Regions from separate parts of the Kribbella sp. NPDC004536 genome, predicted to be linked through region 1. Evidence: riboswitches for the same ligand, from Rfam matches in the RefSeq annotation. Region 1 holds a riboswitch; the other holds the start of a gene.
The links. A riboswitch is a leader RNA that binds a small molecule or an ion and turns the genes downstream of it on or off. The one in region 1 is predicted to bind cobalamin.
Positions count from the first base shown of each region.

Region 2: it holds a riboswitch for cobalamin, as region 1 does, so the genes downstream of both, ACFYRU_RS34260 (ribonucleoside-diphosphate reductase subunit alpha) here and ACFYRU_RS13910 (ABC transporter substrate-binding protein) in region 1, are expected to answer to the same signal.

Region 1 covers NZ_JBIALY010000001.1:2,791,116-2,800,382, reverse strand. Annotated here, with positions in the region: gene ACFYRU_RS13940 (CHAD domain-containing protein) at 1-661, opposite strand, end outside; gene ACFYRU_RS13935 (hypothetical protein) at 682-822, opposite strand; gene ACFYRU_RS13930 (methyltransferase) at 819-1,610, opposite strand; gene ACFYRU_RS13925 (PLP-dependent aminotransferase family protein) at 1,639-3,138, shown strand; gene ACFYRU_RS13920 (FecCD family ABC transporter permease) at 3,101-4,069, opposite strand; gene ACFYRU_RS13915 (FecCD family ABC transporter permease) at 4,066-5,031, opposite strand; gene ACFYRU_RS13910 (ABC transporter substrate-binding protein) at 5,028-6,047, opposite strand; cobalamin riboswitch at 6,074-6,257, opposite strand; gene ACFYRU_RS13905 (hypothetical protein) at 6,288-7,241, opposite strand; gene ACFYRU_RS13900 (MFS transporter) at 7,255-8,535, opposite strand; gene ACFYRU_RS13895 (hypothetical protein) at 8,723-9,267, shown strand, end outside.
Region 2 covers NZ_JBIALY010000004.1:196,877-206,143, reverse strand. Annotated here, with positions in the region: gene ACFYRU_RS34260 (ribonucleoside-diphosphate reductase subunit alpha) at 1-2,924, opposite strand, end outside; cobalamin riboswitch at 3,057-3,225, opposite strand; gene ACFYRU_RS34255 (DinB family protein) at 3,285-3,860, opposite strand; gene ACFYRU_RS34250 (Fic family protein) at 3,932-5,197, opposite strand; gene ACFYRU_RS34245 (TetR/AcrR family transcriptional regulator) at 5,252-5,845, opposite strand; gene ACFYRU_RS34240 (FAD-dependent oxidoreductase) at 5,922-7,367, shown strand; gene ACFYRU_RS34235 (SDR family oxidoreductase) at 7,364-8,173, shown strand; gene ACFYRU_RS34230 (class I SAM-dependent methyltransferase) at 8,193-9,014, shown strand; gene ACFYRU_RS34225 (hypothetical protein) at 9,025-9,219, opposite strand.

The DNA of each region.
Region 1 (9,267 bases):
ACGCGCGGAACAGGTCCGACGTCAACGGCTTCTTCGGCAGCTCGAACGGGTCGTACCCCGGTACGCGATCGCCGAGCGCCCGCGCCAGCTTGCTCGGCCCGCTCGCGGGCCGGGCGCCTGCCCGCAGCAACAGGTCACCCGCATCGGACAGCAGCGCGCTGTCGCCGCCGACCAGCTCGACCTCCCACTCGCGCCAGCTCTCCGGCTCGCCGCCGGTGACGGTCGCGGTCACCTGGTCGTCGGCAACCTCCGCGAGCACACCACCGTCGGCGTCGAGCAGCCGATGCACGATCCGCCGGGTGTTCAAGGTGACGACCGGCAACAGCGGATGGTCGCGCACATGGACGCGGACCGTACGGACGACCGCGATCGGCACGCTCCGCGTCGAGCGGCCGAGCGGGTGATGCACCTCCAGCCGTTCGCCCGACGAGACCGGGAGCTTCACGTGCCAGCCGTCGTCCTCGCCGCCGGTGCGCCGCCGCAGCGTCACCTTGTGCGCGGCCAGGTCGAGGTCGGCGGTGTCGTAGTACACCGCCTCGAGGTCGAGCTCGACCGGTTGCGCGACGCTCGCCACCCCGGGCAACTCGTGCAGCGCCGGCAGGATCACGCTGTCGTCGACGTCGTACTTCGTCTCGATCTCGAGCTGCTCGGTGGGGGCCATGCCACTTGTTTACCAGGCGTTCATGAACGCGCCCTGAGATCGTCGACCAATCGTTGCAGATCGCGGTCGACCGGGGCGCCGACGGTGGCCCGGAGCTGGCGGCGCCGGTTCCGGTTCAACGCACCGCAGATCACGGCGATCAGGATCAGGAAGGCAATCATGTCCGGCCCACTCCCTTGAAGAACGTGTAGTGAAAGGTGCCGCCGGGCTCGGCGGATCTCGACAGGTCGCGAATGCCGGCGGCCCATTCGGCAGCGGTCAGGAGGCCTGCGGCGACGGCGCGTTCGCGGACGGACTCGACCATCGCGATGAAGGTCTTGCGGGTGAACCCGTCGACGAGGTGCGGCAGGTTCTGGTCGGCGTACACGGTCCGCGGCTCGGCCCGTACGTCGGCGTACCCGGCCTGTTCGAGCAACGGCTGGAGGCGGCGCCCGATCAGCGAGTCACCGCCCGCGGCGGCCTGCAGGTCGACGAGGCAGTCGATGACGGCCTGCGCCCGCGGGCTCCGCGGATGGAAGAACGCGGACCCGTGGTCGCCCTCGATGACGGTGATCGTGCCGCCCGGCTTCAGCAGACCGCGCAACCGAACCAGCGCGGCGACCGGATCGGCGAGGTGTTCGAGGACGAAGCAGACGAAGACGTGGTCGAACTTCTTGTCCGGCAGCTCGTGGAGATCCAGCAGCCGGAAATCGACCTCGGCGAGCGCGGCGACGCGGGCCTTGGCCTGCGCGAGCGATTCCTCGGAGATGTCGATCGACACGAGTTCGATGGCCGGGCTCCGGGTAACGAGCTGGACGGTCTGCGCGCCGACCCCACAACCTGCCTCGAGGACGCGGCTGCCAGGTGGGTACGTCGTACCGCCGTGCAGCAGGTCGGCGAGCGTACCGGCCTGGTCGGTCAGGCGGCGGGTCTCCGCCGGGGTGTAGCCGTGGACGTAGTCGGTTCCCATACCTCAACGGTCGCGCCACAATGGTCCTGTGAACAGGTCCAATTCAGGGATAAGTGGCCGGTCCAAAGGATCGGACTTCCTGCAGCTCGACCCGGCCGAGGCACCGGCCGGCGGGCTCGCCGACTGGCTGACCGACCGCCTCCGGACCGCAATCTCGATGGGCCATCTGCCGGTCGGCGCGCGGCTGCCGTCGACCCGCACCCTGGCCGCGGACCTGGGCATCTCCCGCGGCGTGGTCACCGAGTCGTACCAACGGCTGACCGAGGACGGCCACCTCGCCGGGCGGGGGCGAGCCGGGACGATCGTGGTTGCCGTCCCGCTGGCGAACCGAACGACAGGACGTAGTCGTCTACGTACACCGCCTCGCCCGCCTGGCGCGACCGACGCAGCGGGCCGAACCGCGGACACCTCCTGTCGTTCGGTACCGGACCTCGACATCTTCGACAACCTCCGGTCCGCCCCGGCCCGGATCGATCTGACCCCTGGCGTGCCGGACCTGGCTGCCTTCCCCCGAACGGCCTGGTTGCGGGCCGAGCGGGCGGTGCTGACAGACCTGGAGGCGGCCGAGTTCGGGTACGGCGACCCGGCCGGGACCCCGGCGCTCCGGCGGGCGGTGGCCGGGTGGCTGGCGCAGTACCGCGGGATCGCGGCCGACCCGGAGGACCTGATCATCGTCGCCGGTGTCGCTCAGGCGATCGCGATGGTCGCGCAACTGCTCGGCCGGCACGGTGTCGACGAGATCGCCGTCGAGGATCCCGGCTCGCTCGGATCCCGCCAGCACCTGCAGGGCTGGGGCATGCGGACGCCGCCGATCCCGGTCGACGAGCGCGGCCTGCAGGTCGACGTACTGCGGAAGTCCGGCGCGTCCGTGGTGATGGCGACACCGGCCCACCACTTCCCGACCGGAACGGTCCTCGACGGCGAACGCCGGCGCGAACTCGTCCAGTGGGCCACCGACGGCGGGCTGGTGATCGAGGACGACTACGACGCCGAGCACCGGTACGACCGCCCGCCGGTCCCCGCACTCCGCGCGATGCTCCCGGACCAGGTGATCTACGTCGGCAGCGTCTCCAAGCTGCTGGCGCCCGCGCTGCGGATCGGCTGGATGCTGGCACCCCCGCAGTACAAGGACGAACTCATCGGCCGCAAGCGCCTCGCCGACCTCGGCAACGCGGCTCTCCCGCAGCTGACCCTCGCGCAACTGATGGAGTCCGGCGAACTCGAACGCCAGCTGCGGTTCCTCCGCCGCCGGCATCGGACCCGCCGCGACGCGATGGTCACCGCGATCCGCAACCACTTGCCCACCGCAACCATCCACGGCGCCGCCGCGGGCCTGCACCTGACCATCACGTTCGACGAGGGCGACGACACGACGCTGGCCGCCGCCGCGCTGCAACAAGGCGTGAAGTGTCACCCGCTCTCCTGGCACTGCCAGCTCCCGCACGCGCCCGGTCTGGTCCTCGGGTACGCCGCCCGCACCCCGACCGAGATCACCGAAGCGATCGCCACGATCGCGAAGGTCTGCTGAGCAGGTACAGCAGGTACGGCGCACCGAGAAACGCCGTCACCACACCGACCGGCAGCACCGTCGGCGCCACCACGGTCCGCGCGATCAAGTCGGACGCAACCACGAGCAACGCCCCGATCGCTCCTGGGACAAGCAGTCCGGTACGCCGTGGAGCCAACTGCGGCGCCACCAACGCCACGAACCCGATCGGCCCGGCCGCCGCCGTCGCGAACGCCGCGAGCCCCACGCCGAGCGCGATCAACGCACCACGCGCCAGCTCGACCCGCACTCCCAACGCCCGCGCGACGTCGTCTCCGAGCTCGAGCAACCGCAGCTGCCGCGTCAACACAACCGCCGCCGGCAGCCCAACGCCGACCGTCCCGCCGACCAGAACGACGTCCGACCACGACCGCCCGGCAAGACTCCCGGCCAGCCACATCGACGCACTCTTCGCGGTGTAGATGTCCGCGAGCGTCAGCAGGTACGCCGTCAACGACCCGATGATCGCGGTCACGCCGATCCCGACGAGCACCAACCGGTGGCCCGCGATCCCGTCCCGATACGCGAGCAGGTACACACTGATTGCCGCCAGCAACGACCCGAGCAGGGCTCCGAACGGGATCCACCCGCTGCCGAGGACGGTGATCATCAGGACCGCGGCCAGCGCCGCGCCGGCGTTGATGCCGATCAGGTCCGGGCTCACCAGCGGGTTCCGCGCCAGCCGTTGGAAGATCGCGCCGGACACCGCGAACGCCGTACCGACGCCGATCCCGACCAACACACGCGGCAGCCGATTGCCGACGACCACGTCGTACGTGATCAACGTCCCGTGCCCCGCGAGCGTTCGCAGTACGTCGGCCAGGGACAACGCGAAGTCGCCCTGGGTCAACGCGAAGGCTCCGACCACCAATGTGCACAACCAGGCGGCCGTCGCGACCGCGAAGCCCTTCACAGCGCGGCCGTCCGCCGGCGCCGAACCAGCGCGATGAACAGCGGGGCGCCGACGATCGCGGTGACGATCCCGACCTGCAGCTCGGCCGGCCGAGCGACGAACCGTCCGACAACGTCGGCCAACAGCAGTACCGCCGGGGCGAGCAGCATCGACAACGGGAGGATCCGGCGCTGGTCGGGCCCCAGGAGCAGCCGCGCGACGTGCGGTACGGCGAGCCCGAGGAACCCGATCGGCCCCGCGATCGCGGTCGCCGTACCGGCGAGAACGACCACGGCCAGGCCGGCGAGTACGCGGACCAGCAGCACCCGGGTGCCGAGCGCGCGGGCGAGGTCCTCGCCGAGCGCGAGCTGGTTCAGCGACCGGCCGAGCACCAGCGCAAGACAGGTGCCGACGGCAACGAACGGTACGGCCTGCGCGACGACGGAGCCGGAGGCGAGCGACAACGACCCGACCACCCAGAACCGGTACTCGTTCAGCGTGGAGAGGTCCGTCAGCGTCGCGACCGACGTGAGCGAGCCGAGCAACGCGGAGATCGCTGCCCCGGCCAGCGCCAGCTTCACCGGCGCCGCGCCGCCGATCAGGTACACGACGACCGTCGCGACCAGCGCGCCGCCCAGCGCGAACCAGACGTACCCCGTCAGACTGTGGACGCCGAACACCCCGATCGCCGCGACGACCGCGACCGCGGCGCCGGCGTTCACGCCGAGGATCCCGGGGTCGGCCAGCGGGTTCCGGGTGACGCCCTGCATGACCGCGCCGGACAGTCCGAGTGCGGCGCCGACGAGCAGCCCGGCGACCGTCCGCGGCAATCGCAGGTACCGGACCACTCGATCGGTGTCGCTCCCGCTGAAGTCCGCGAACGCTCGGTACACCTCGCCAGGTCCGATCCACTGGTTGCCGACGCACATCGACAGCACGACCACGACCGCGAGCAGGCCGACGAGGCCCGCAGCCCGTTTCACTTCACCAGGTCGGGATGCAGGAGGTGGCCGAGGTTCTCGGTCGTGTACGCGCCCCGGACGCCGGCCGAGTGGTTCGCGAACAGCCACGGGATCACATGCTTCGAACGCACCGCCTTGAGGTTCGCGAACGCCGGGTTGGCGAGCATCCTGTCGACGTCCGGCTGGGCGGCCGCCGGCGTCAGCGACGCGTCGCAGCAGCCGCTGATCAGTACGTAGTCCGGGTCCCGCCTGATGAACTCCTCGACGCTGATCTTCACGTTCCGCTTCGAGGTCAGGTCGGCGAACGCGTTCACGCCACCGGCCTGCCGGATCAGTACGGTGCCGAAATCCGGGCCGCCGGACACCGTCATCCCGCCGCCCTCGAGCCCCGGCCGGACGATCGCGACGGTCGGCCGCGGCGTATCCTTGACCGCCTCCGCGACGGCGGCGATCCGGCGTTTCTGGTCGGCGATCACCTGCTCGGCGCGGTCCTCGACGCCGAACAGCCGGCCGAGATCGCGCAGGTCGGCGTACACGTTGTCCATCGACACCGTCGACGGGTCGATCGCCTCGTCGCCCTTGCCGTCCGCGGTCGGGCACAGCGGGCTGAAGATCCAGGTCCGGACGCCGAGGTCGGCGAGGCTCTGCCGGCTGCCGAAGCTCGCGTCGCTGCCGGCCGCGCTGAACACGTCGTTGAAGCCGGACAGCACGAAATCCGGATTCAGGCTGAGCAGTTCCTCGCGGCTCGGCAGGTTCTTGAAGTACTTCGCCTTCGACTGCGCGGCCGCGTACTCCGGCAGCACCTGGGCGTCCAGGTACGCCGTACCGACCAGGCGGTCCGAGATCCCCAGCGCGTGGGCCAGCTCGATCGCCGGCTGGTACGCAGCGAACACCCGCTCGGGCGGCTTGTCGGCGGAGACCTCGATCCCGCAGTTCTTCACCACAGCCTCGCCGGGAGAACTCTCGGCGGCGGACGGCGCGCAGCCGGCCAGCAGGGTCAACGACAAGGCAACAGCGAACACACGTACGACGGCCATGGGCGGACCGCTCCTCCAGCACCTCGTGGACGGGTCAGCGCCGTGGCCGGTCTCCTGGCTGACGGGTACCGCGTCCACCGGTCTGACCTTCCCAGCCGCACGCGGCCAGTGGTCCTCTCGCGAGCCGACTGGTGCACATCCCGATCACAGTGGCGAGGGCCGCGCCGGTATCGCACCGGCTTCCCGAACACCACGGCGCGGCCACCCTAACACCCGCGACCGGGTCGCAGATACCCAGGCTCAGTGGGTGTAGACCGATGCCATCGCGAGCGCGAACTGGGTCATCACGTCCGGGTTGATCGCACGTGCCGGGAGGGGGACGAAGTCGACCAGCTTGTCGTCGCCGACCCGGATCGTGGTCCGGCCGGTTGCCGTGTCGACGTACCCTTCGTCGCCGAACGGGATCGACTGCGAGGTCGCGGCCTTGCTCAGCGGGGCGATCAACGCCTTCGCCTGCGGCGTGTGCCGTACCGAGGTGGTCAGCAGGCCCGACGCGGTGATCCAACCGCAGACCGGGTCGCCCTGTGCCGTCTCGCTGTCGCGCCGCGCGGTCGGCCGCGCGCCCAGTACCTTCTCCGCCGCGGAGGACCCGCGGTCGCAGTCCGGGAGCGTGACCACCGGGTCCGCCGTCGGTACGTCCACCGCCTGCTGCGCGACCTCCTGCGCGAGTACGACGTACTTCGCGAGCGTGGCCTTCGGACCGGCGACCTTGTACAGCTTGCCCCCGACCAAGAAGACCACGAACGTACTGGCTCCGTAGCCGCCGTCACCGACCACCACCGGCTTCACCGGCTCGCCCTTGTACGCCTTCTGCGTCGCGGCCAGCGTCGCCGCGGTCGCCGGCAGCACCGAGGTCTCGACGTTCAGCACCGGACCGTTCGGGAAGTTGCTCAACGTCAGCTGACAGACGTCGTACGTCGGGATGCCGAAATCGGTCGGTGTCGCCTTCGTCTGGACGTCCACCGCGGGCACTGCGAGCGTGGTCCGGACCAACTCCTGATCCAGCTTCATGCACACGGTCTCCGCGGGCGTCGCCGAGGCGGTCGGCGTCGGCGTATCCGAGGGGGTCGCCGACGGGGTGTCCAGCGAGCTCACCGACACCAGCGGCGGGACGCTCGGCGCAGTCTCCTGCCCGGGACCACCGCAGCCAGCGAGCAGTACGACAGCCAGGCCAGCGGCGATCAAGGTACGCATGATGCCCCGAAGCCTAGCCCGCGGTCCGGAGCTCTCTTTCCCGTACGGCGTGTTCATCGGTGCGGGCGTCGTACCGCCAGAACTCGCGCAGCCACGCGGCGGTCCCGATCACCCCGACGACGCACAGGGCGCCGCCGCTGACGATCGCGGTCCGGACCGTGGTGAGGTCGGCGACCAGGCCGGAACGGGCCTGACCGCCGAGTGGGCCGAGCGAGTAGCCGAGCATCTCGATCCCGGCCAGCCGGCCGCGCATCTCGTCCGGGATGGTCTGGTTCCAGATCACCGAGCGGAACAGCACCGAGACCATGTCGCAGGCTCCGGCGAGCGCGAAGAAGCCGATGGCGAACCAGATGTTCGGCGCCAGCCCGGCGATCCCGACCGCGGCGCCCCAGCCCATGGTCGCGAGTACGACGGCCCGGCCCTGGTGGTGCACGTGTTTGGCCCAGCCGCTCGTCAGCGAGGCGCACATCGCGCCGATCGCCTCGGCGCTGTACAGCAGGCCGAGCAGCTTCGGTTCCTTCAGGATGTCCGTCGCGAACGCCGGGAACAGCACGATAGGCATCGCCAGGAACATCCCGACCATGTCGACCAGGTACGTCGCCAGCAGGTCCTTGCGGCGGAACGCGTACACGATCCCGCCGCCGATCGCGCGCAGGCTCGGCGCCGTGGTGTGCTCGCGTGAGCGGTACGACCCGAGCCGGGCGTACAGCAGCGTGGCGAACACGATCCCGGCCAGCTCGACCGAGAACGCCCAGGTCACGCCCACCGAGCCGACCAGGACGCCACCGAGCGCCGGGCCGGCCAACTGCCCGACCTGGGAGGTCAGTGAGCTCAGCGCGACCGCGGCCGGGATCTCCTCGTGCTTCACCACCCGCGGGAGGAGCGCTTCGCGCGAGGGTCGCTGCAGCGACGAGGCGACGGCGTTGAGCGCGCCGCAGACGTAGATCAGCCACACCTGCGGGTGCGCGAGCAGGGTGTTCGCGACCATCAGCGCGGAGATCACCACCTGGGCGATCCCGGTCCCGACCAGCAGTTTCCGGCGTTCCACGTGGTCCGCGAGCGCACCGCCGTACAGGCCGAACACGATCAGCGGGACGATCGTCACCAGGCCCATCGCGCCGACCGCGAAGTTCGATCCGGTCAGCTGGTACAGCTGGTACGGCAGCGCGACGTACCCGACCATGCCGCCGAGGAAGAAGACCGAGCCGGCCACCAGCAGGATCCGGAAGTCGCGGGAACCGCGCCACGGGGTCAGATCGACCCGCAACCGGGCCAGCCGGGTACGAAGACTCACCGCACCATGGTGACAGGTCCGACCGGTAAGGACGAACCTGATTTCCGGCCACCCTTTCGAGCAGGATCGAAAGGATCCGGGAGCGACCCGGGGGCGTCCTAGCGTGACAACCGATTGGTTGCCCAGGGCGTCAATCTCGGAGGCCGGGGAAACCCCGGCCGAATCTCGGGAATCGGAGAACAACCGCATGATCTCGATCAAGTCGGCCGGCACCCGGCTGCTCGCCACCCTCGCTGTCGGCGCGGCCGCCGGTGCCACCCTGCTTGTTCCTTCCACGGCCCAGGCCGCGGGCACGGCGACCGCCGCCGTCCCGGCCGTGCTCAAGTCCGGCGAGTACCTCAAGCCGGGCCAGTACCGGCGCTCGTCGAACGGCATGTACACGCTCATCATGCAGACCGACGGCAACGCGGTGCTGTACAAGGGCCGCACGGCGCTGTGGGCCACGGTGACGAACCGCAAAGCCTCGAGCCTGATCATGAAGCGCGACGGCAACCTGGTCGTCGTCTCCGGCCGGACGACGATCTGGGCTAGCAACACCGCCGGCAACACCGGCGCCTTCCTCGCCGTCCAGGACGACTCCAACCTGGTCATCTACAACAGCCGCAAGAAGCCTGTCTGGTACCGGCACATGGTGATCGGCACGCTCGGCTCGGGCCGAGCGCTGCAGGTGTACGACATGCTGTTCTCGACGAGCCGGGTGTTCCGCCTGCAGATGCAGACCGACGGCAACCT
Region 2 (9,267 bases), on a different contig from region 1:
ACAACGCCGTCGTGCTGCTGCGGTGACCGCAGGTTGCTGGCGTCCTTGAAGGTGATCCACGGGTGCCCGGTCTCGAACAGCACCGTCAGCATGCGCCGCCACAGCTCGACCGCCTTCACCCGCTTGAAGACCCGGATCTCCCCACGATCCGCCGCCGCCTCGTAGCCGGCGTACGCCTCGGCGAACGCAGCGCCGTACAGATCATGCAGCTCCGGGACCTCGTCCGGCGAGAACAGCGTCCAATCACCGCCGGCCTCCACCCGCTGCATGAACAGATCAGGCACCCAGTTCGCGGTGTTCATGTCATGAGTCCGCCGCCGCTCGTCCCCGGTGTTCTTCCGCAGCTCGAGAAACTCCTCGACATCGATATGCCAAGTCTCCAAATACGCACACACCGCGCCCTTGCGCTTGCCTCCGTTGTGAGCCAGACCGGCGACGGTCATGTAGGACTGGTCGACGTCGACCTCGAGGTCGTGCACGACCGGAACCGGTGGGATCGCGCGGACATCGCGCACGCGGGAGAAGACCATTCCTTCGTGCGAGATCCAGTTGAGTTTCCGAATGGGGGTGATTCCGAACAGCTCGGCGATTCCCGGGACAGCGGGGATACGGAGATCGAATGTCTGCACAGGCTTGGAGAACGTAATCTCGGACCCGTCTGAGCGACGGCCGGTATGTTCGCCTTCGCGCACCCGGTACTGTCCGGCCGTCGGGACTCCGAGCCGAAGCAGTTGGTAACGCAGACCGGTAGCGAGACCTTCGGAGGTAGTGGTGAAGTAGATTTCCTTTCCACGTGACACGCCACCGTCCGTCTCGAGAAGGCCGCGCACGAGCGCGAGGGTCTGGCTGGGCGGAAGATGTGCAAGTCGTCGCGCGATGCGTTTTGTGCGATCTCTGGCGTACAGATCCTTACGTGTGAACGGCAGAGTTGGCTCGCCCGGCCCGCTGATGCGTCCGGTCATCGGGTCGCGCAGTGGTCCACGTCCGGAGGCCCAGCAGATCTGCGTGTAGGTGTCTCCTCGATGCGCCTCCCAGAAGTGGATGCCGCGCGAGGTCAAGTAGGTACGAACGAAGGACAGATGCGTATCACGCGTCGGATTGCCCGAGACGCCCCACTCACGGCCGTCCTTCGACGAGTGGCCATCGCCGAGCAGGATGCCGTACAGCCGTGCGTCGTCATCGGTGAGACCGACGGGGACAATCTCCTCCGGCACTACCTGACCGATGTAGTCACCCTTACTGATCATTCCCGCCTCGACCCACCCGGGCTTGACCTTTCCGTTCTTGAGCCACCGGAACGTGCGCTCGTTGCCCTGCTCCAGCGGAATGCCCTGAATTGCGTAGAACGGGTGCCCAGACGTCACCACGAGCGGGTCGATCGAGTGCTTGACGTCGAGCTCCACCATCGGGCCGTCCTGGTCGTACGTGAATGTCTTCGTCACTTCGCGGTAGCGACCGCTGGCGCCGAGGACCAGGTCGCCGATCTTGACGTCGCGGATCGCTTTCGCTCTGCCTGCGGTGTAGACAAGCGTCTCCGGCGCGAAACACTGATTCACGGCTACGGCGGTGTCGTTGGCGATTTTGAGGAAGGGGACTATGCCCTGGGACTCGCCGTTGGTGCCGTGGATGTGGGCGCCGATGCCGCGGATGGGGGTCCAGTCGTTGCCGAGGCCGCCGGAGTACTTGGCGAGCAGGGCGTTGTTGCGGATGCCGGTGAAGATGCCGGACAGGTCGTCCTGGACCGTCGTCAGGAAGCAGGACGACAGCTGCGGGCGGGTGGTGCCGGAGTTGAACAGGGTCGGTGTCGACGACATGAAGCGGAACGAGCTGAGCAGTTCGTAGAACTCGATCGCGCGGGCGTCGCGGTCGTCCTCGCGGAGCGCCATGCCCATCGCGACCCGGAGGAAGAACGCCTGCGGCAACTCGTACCGCACCTTGTCGAGGTGCAGCAGATAGCGGTCGTACAGCGTCTGCAGCGCCAGGAACGTGAAGCCGAGGTCGCGCTCGGGCCTGATCGCGGCGGCGAGACGATCGAGGTCGAAGCGGCCGAGCTCCGGGTCGAGTTGGCCGGCCTCGATGCCGGTCCGGATGTAGCGCGGGAAGTAGTCGGCGTACGCCTCGGTCATGTCGGCCTGGCTTGCCTGGCGTGGTTCGCCGTGCACGCGGCCGAGCGCCTCGCGGCGGATCTGGTCGAGCAGCAGGCGGGCCGCGGCGAAGCTGTACTGCGGCTCGGTCTCGACGTACGACCGGGTGGCCATCACCAGTGCGAGCTCGACCTCGTGCTGCGCGATGCCGTCGTAACAGGAGCCGAGGGTCTCGTCGAGGATCAGCTCGGCGTCGACCGCATCGAGGCCGTCGGCGGCCTCGGCGACGATCACCCGGAGCCGGTCGACGTCGAGCGGGGTGCGGCTGCCGTCGGCCGCGCGGACGGTCAGCGCCGGCTTGTCGGTGACGCCGGACGGGTCGGCGGGCGTCCGGGCCTTGGTCCGCTCCTCGCGGTACAGCACGTAGGCGCGGGCGACCTGGTGCTCGCCGGCGCGCATCAGCGCCAGCTCGACCTGGTCCTGGATGTCCTCGACCTGCACGCTGCGGCGCGCCCTGGAAGACGTGGAAGTCGTGGACGTGGAAGACGTGGAAGACGTGGAAGACGTGGAAGACGTGGAAGACGTGGAAGACGTGGACGACGTGGCGGACGGCAGGCCGCGGCTGGTGAGGGCGGTGACGACCCGGCCGGTCAGGTCGGTCACCAGGTCGCGGACCCGGTGGGTGCTGCCGGCGTCGGCGCCCTCGACGGCGAGGAACGCCTTCGTCATGGCGACGGAGATCTTGGTGGTGTCGAAGGGAGTACTGCTGCCGTCGCGGCGGACGACGGTCAGCTCGACCGCCTGACCCGCTGCCGCGGGGGATGAGGAAGCGATGGTCACAGGTGTGCGCTCCAGAAGAGTTCGGAGACCCGAGACCACACGAGCAGGCGCACGACGCGACCGGCAGCACCGGCCGGGATCACTACCGTCGCGCCCGGCGACCCACCCGCGAGATCTCGGACCGCGTGCACCGGCGGTGCACGCGCCGGTGGCAGGTATCCGGACTTGCGGGCGCGCCTGGACGGCGCGTCGGCTCACCGTTGCGGGGCAGCTCCGGAGTCGCACCGGATTCCCCTGTTGCCTCGGACTACCCAACATCTTGTGGTGTTGAGCATCCCGAACCACCAGCAGTAGCGATGCTAGGCCGATCGATCTACATCTTGTGGTAGCGCCACGCCGCGTGTCGCACATCTTGTGTCCTCACGCCGCGACCGCGTACAGGTCCTGGAGCGTCATGATCTCCGAGCCGTGGTGGATGAGCTCACGGTTGAGCCGCAGCACGACGTGTCCGAAGGGTTCGCTCGCGTCCAGCTCGTTGGCCTGGCTGAGGCCGATCGTCATCGCCTCGCTCTCGTCCAGCTCGGCGATCGCGTCCTGCCAGGCCTCGACCCAGTACGTCAGCCAGGCGACCGCGTCGCGGGCGTTGCCGTGCAGGGTGATGTCCGCGCGGCCTTGCCGGCTCGCCCCGAACGTCCACTCCCAGCGCTCGAAGAACGTCTCGGTCAGGTGCGCGATCAGCCAAGCGATCGTCCGCGGCCCACGGTGGTCCGGCTCGTCCGGCCACTGCGCGACCCATTCGCCGGACCCGAGTGATCGGAACTGCCCGGCGTAGTGCCTCCGGACGACGGTCAGCGCCGCACTGCTCGGCCGCCAGAAGTACTGCTCGTCGGTCAGCTGGGCCAGGCGTCCGGACAGCACCATCCAGCTGAAGCCCAGCTGGCCGCGCACCATCGCCATCGCCGACGGCCGGTGCAGGATGTCCCAGTCGAACGCCATCACGAGCTCCCCTGTACGCTTCGAACATGTGTTCGAATTCTTGCTCGCTCGCGACCGGAAAGTCAAACCGCCTAGTGTGTCGGTCCTGGCCTCGACGGGACCGGTCTGCTAGGTGGTTCGATCCGGGTGTCCGCGGCCGGGCTCGCGAAGCGGCGTTCCAGCAAGGTGAACGCGTCGATCAGCTCCGGCGCCTCGTAGACGCGGTTGCGCCGCCCGTCGGTGACCTCACGGAGGATGCCGGCCTCGACCAGCCGGGCCAGGCCCTGGTTCGCGGCCTGTTGCGAGCGGTCGATCAGCTGGGCGGCGGCCGCGAGGGTGAGGACCGGAGCGGCGGGCAGTGCCTCGATCAGCAACTCGGCAGCCGACCCGGCGCGGACCGGCGCGGCGCGCTCGCGCCATTCGTCCTTGAGGTCGGATGCAGTCTGCTCGAAGCGGGCGGCCTCCGCGGTCGCATGCGTGCACGCCATCGCGAACATCCGCAACCACGGGTTCGCGGCGGCGCGGGCCTTGGCGGTGGTGGCGCGTCCGACGTACCGGAAGGCGGTCAGCGCCTCGACGTACTCGAAGGCATGCGTCGCGAGCGACAGCGAGACAGGTGGGACCGTGCGGGTGATCAGGCCCTCGGCGCGCAGGATCAGGTGGATCAGCGCGCGCCCGGTCCGGCCGTTGCCGTCGGCAAAGGGGTGGACGGTCTCGAACTGTGCATGCGCGATCGCGGTCTTCGCGAGCACCGGGAGGCGCGACTCGCGGACGAAGGTCATCAGGTCGGCGAGCAGTTCCGGGATCAGTTGGGCCGGCGGCGGGACGTAGTACGCCTCGGCGGGGGAGCGGCCGCCGATCCAGTTCTGCAGGTAGCGGATCTCGCCGCCGTACTCCGGGTTCGGCGACTGCGCCATCAGTCGGCGATGCGCTTCCAGCAGATGCTCGACCTCGAGCTTGTCACCGGCCTGTACGGAGTCCGTCACCCAGGTCATCGCGTCGACCGCGCCGAGCACCTCCTCGGCCGTCACGTCCCGGGCCCGGTCCCGCAGTACGTCGGCCTTCAGCAACCGGCGCGCGCCGACGACGAGACCTTCGATGTGCGACGACCCGACCGCCTCGGCCCGGAGCAGCAGCCGCGCCAGCGCCTCGCTGTTCGTCAGCACGGCGGCGGTCGCGTCCAGGCGGGCGAGATCGCCGGCGGCGTCCTCGAGCAGCGCGAGCACGTCGTCGGGCAGGTCGAACTCACGCCCGACCAGTGGGTCGGGCAGGTACAGCTCGTACGACCCGCCCAGGCGCTCCGCCCGGGTGAACCCGTCGGGGTGCCCGGGCCAGCGGTGCAACTCAACCCGTGCCATACCCTTATTCAAGCTTATCCACAAACCTTGAACAAGACCTGTGGAAAAGCGGACTCAGCTGGAGCCGCCGGCGAGCAGCCGGATCATGTTCGGTAGCACCGCGACACCGACGTCGGGATCGATGGCGCGCTGGACGCCGAGTCCGACGCCCAGGCTGAGCAGGGCGGTCGCGCAGGTGGCGGCCGGCAGCGGCAGCGTGATCCCGAACGCGTCGGCATGCTCGCTGAGGAGCGTGGTCACGGCCGCCCGGATCTGTGCGTTCCGCTCGGCGAGCTCCCGCCGGATGTGCTCGTCCTGCCGGGCGCGCGTGGCGAACTCGACCTCGAACACCGTCCAGGCGACGTCGCCGATGGTCGTCTCCGCCCAGTGCTGGAACGCGACCAGCATCGCCTCGAGCGTGTCCGCGCCCTCGAGGGCGGCAGCCATTCGGCGGGCCTGGTCCGAGCGGATCGCGTCCACCACGACCAGGCACAGTTCGTCCTTGTTGCGGAAGTTCGAGTACACCGCGCCCTTGGAGTAGCCGGCCTCGTCGGCCACCTTCTCCAGGCTCGTCGCGGCGTAGCCGTCGCGCAGGAACAGCGTCGTCGCGGTCGCGACCAAGGTCTCGCGGGTCCGCGCCTGGCTCTCCGCGCGCGTCATCCTCGGCATGCGATCGACTCTAGTACGTACGGTATTGGCATCCCCGAAGTATTCAGATACCGTCGGTTTCTGGAGGTGGTCGGTCATGGATGTGGTCGTCATCGGAGCCGGAGCGTCGGGGATCGGCGCGGCGATCCGCCTGCGGCAGGCGGGGATCACGGACTTCACCGTGCTGGAGAAGGCGCACGCGCCCGGCGGCACCTGGCGCGACAACACCTATCCCGGGTGTGCCTGCGACGTGCCGTCCGCGCTGTACTCGTACTCGTTCGCCCCGAACCCGTCCTGGACTCGCGCCTTCGCGGGACAGCGCGAGATCCAGGCGTATCTCCTCGACACGGCAGAGCGGTACGGCGTACTCCCGAGGATCCGGTGCGGCGTCGAGCTCCTCCGCGCGGACTGGGACGGCCGGCGCTGGCTGCTCGAGACGACCGACGGTCCGCTGGAGGCGCGCGTGCTGATCACCGCGACCGGGCCGTGGCACGAGCCGCTGATGCCGTCGATCCCGGGGACCTTCGACGGGCCGATGTTCCACTCGTCGCGATGGGACCATTCGGTCGACCTGACCGGCAAGCGGGTTGCCGTGATCGGGTCGGGCGCGTCGGCCGTGCAGTTCGTACCGGCGATCCAGCCGGACGTTTCGTCGTTGCACTTGTTCCAGCGGACCGCCCAGTGGGTGCTGCCGAAGCCGGATCATTACGTCGTCGAGTTGGAGCGGCGTCTCTTCCGGCGGTTCCCGGCGGCGCAGCGGGCGTTGCGTACGCTGGAGTACCTGGGAATGGAGGCGCTCGGTCTCGGCTTCCGGCATCCGTCGATCATGCGCGCCGTTCAGCAGCTCGGTGTGCTCCACCTGCGTCGCGCTGTCCCGTCGAAGTCGTTGCGCACGGCGCTCACACCGTCGTACACGTTGGGTTGCAAGCGGTTGCTGATGTCGAACAGCTACTACCCGGCGCTTGCCCAGGGCAACGTTACGATGCATCCGGCGGCGGTGGCCGGCTTCGACGGCCGGGAGGTGATCGGCGCCGACGGCAGCCGCGCGGCGGTGGATGTGGTCGTGTTCGGGACCGGCTTCAGGATCCTCGACCTGCCGATCGCGACGCGCGTGCACGACGCGGACGGCCGCAGCTTGGCGGATCACTGGCAGGGCAGCCCGCAGGCCTACCTGGGCACGGCGGTGTCCGGGTTCCCGAACCTGTTCAACCTGCTCGGGCCCAACCTCGGCACGGGTCATACGTCCGCGTTCATGATCCTCGAGGCGCAGCTCGACCACGTACTCGGCGCGGTAACGGCGCTGTTGTCGCAGGGCTGGTCAAGTCTCGACGTACGGCCCGAGGTGCAGGCGGCGTTCGTCGAGTCGGTCCAGGCGGCATTGCCCAGCACCGTCTACGAGAAAGGCGGTTGTGCGAGCTACTACCACGATGTCAACGGCCGGAACAGTTTCAGTTGGCCGTGGTCGAGCGGGCGTCTGCGGAGCCGCGTCGGTACGTTCGATCCTGCGGCATACGAGGTGTCGGCGCTCGAGGTCGTCCGATGAAGGGCCTGGAGTTGGCGGATTCCGTCGTACTCGTGACCGGCGCCGCGCGGGGGATCGGCCGGACGACGGCCGAGGCGTTCCGGGCCGCCGGCGCGACTGTCCATACCGGCGATCTCGACACGTCCACAGGAGCCTGGCGCCTCGACGTGACGGCGCGCGAGTCGTTCGCGGAGGTTGTCGACCGCGTCGTCGCGGAGAGTGGGCGGATCGACATCCTGGTGAACAACGCGGGCGTGATGCCACTCGGCCGGTTCCTCGACGAGCCGGACGAGCTCAGCCGGACGACGCTCGACGTCAACGTGTGGGGGCTGATCCACGGGATGCGGCTGGTGCTGCCGCGAATGGTTGCCCAGGGCCACGGTCATGTTGTGAATGTCTGCTCGATGGCCGGCAAGATCCCGTTCCCCGGGATGGCGGTCTACAACGCGTCGAAGTATGCCGCCGTCGGGCTGACGGCCGCGGTACGACGAGAGCTCCACGGCACGGGCGTCACGGTGAGCGCGGTGCTGCCGAGCGCCGTACGTACGTCGCTGTCGTCCGGTGTGCGCCTTGGCGGGCTGCTTCCGACGGTCGATCCGGACGAGGTGGCAGCCGCCGTACTGCGGACGTGCCGGACAAGGCAGGCGGAGATCGCCGTACCGCGGTGGCTGGCGGGGTGGAAGGTGCTCGACGGTCTCGTACCGTCTTCCGTCATGTCCCTCGGCCGACGGCTTGCCGGCGACGACCGCGGTCTCGGCGCCGACGCGGAGGCACGGGCCGCGTACAGCGAACGCGTGGCCGCCTTTACCCGCTCGCGTCAACCGTAGGTGGGGCAGACTGCTCGTTGTGACTCTGGACGCGCAGACGCAGCAGATGGTGGCCGCCAACGAGGCCGACTGGAACGCACGGGCTCCGCTGCACGCGGCCAGCGCGTTCTACGACCGGCCTGCGGAGTTCTGGTTCGCCGACTACGAGTGGGCGGATCTCGGGCCACTCGACGGACGCGACGTACTGCACCTGCAGTGCCATCTCGGTACGGAGACGATCGAGTTCGCGCGGCGTGGTGCGCGGACCACGGGCCTCGACCTGTCGGAGAAGTCGCTGGAGGCGGCTCGGCGGATCGCTGCGGATGCCGGCGTGAATGTCGAGTATTTGCACGCCAACGTCTACGACGCGGTGCAGGCGGCTCGAGGGCGGCAGTTCGACATCGTCTACACAGGCAAGGGCGCGCTCTGCTATCTGCCGGAGCTGCGGGAGTGGGCGGACGTCGTACGTGAGCTGTTGAAGCCGGGTGGTGTCCTTTACGTCGTGGAGTTCCACCCGCTGCTCAACGCGCTCCGGGAGGTATCACTGCCCGGCGAGAACGACGACCTGGTCCTCCGTGCCGACTACCTCGAAGGGCGCGGGCCGATCGCCCACGACTCCACAGTCACCTACACCGGCGACGAGGTCCCCGGCCGCCAAACCAGCTACGAATGGCGCCACGGCCTCGGCGAAATCCTCACCACCCTCGCCTCCGCAGGCTTCCGGCTCACCACCCTGCGCGAATCCGAAGTCCTCCCCTGGCCCCGCTGGCCCACCATGCAACAAACCCCCGAAGGCTGGTGGCGCCTCCCCGACGACGCCCCGCGCATCCCCCTCTTCTTCGCGCTGAAGGCGACCCGCTGACCCGCGCGAGTCAGCGTTTCTTCGGGCCTCGGATTGCTACGAAGATGAGGGCTACGCCGAAGGCGGCGATGATGGGGCCGATGGTGGCCCAGAGGGTTTGGCCGGTCATCGAGCTGCCTTTGAGGTAGCCGAGGCCCTGGAAGGTCCAGACGCCGCCGATCGCGATCAGGAGCGCGGCGAAGGCGATGGCGACGATCTTTCCCATGAGGCGAGGTTAGCCGAGGATCCGGCGTAGCTACAGATCTGACGCTCG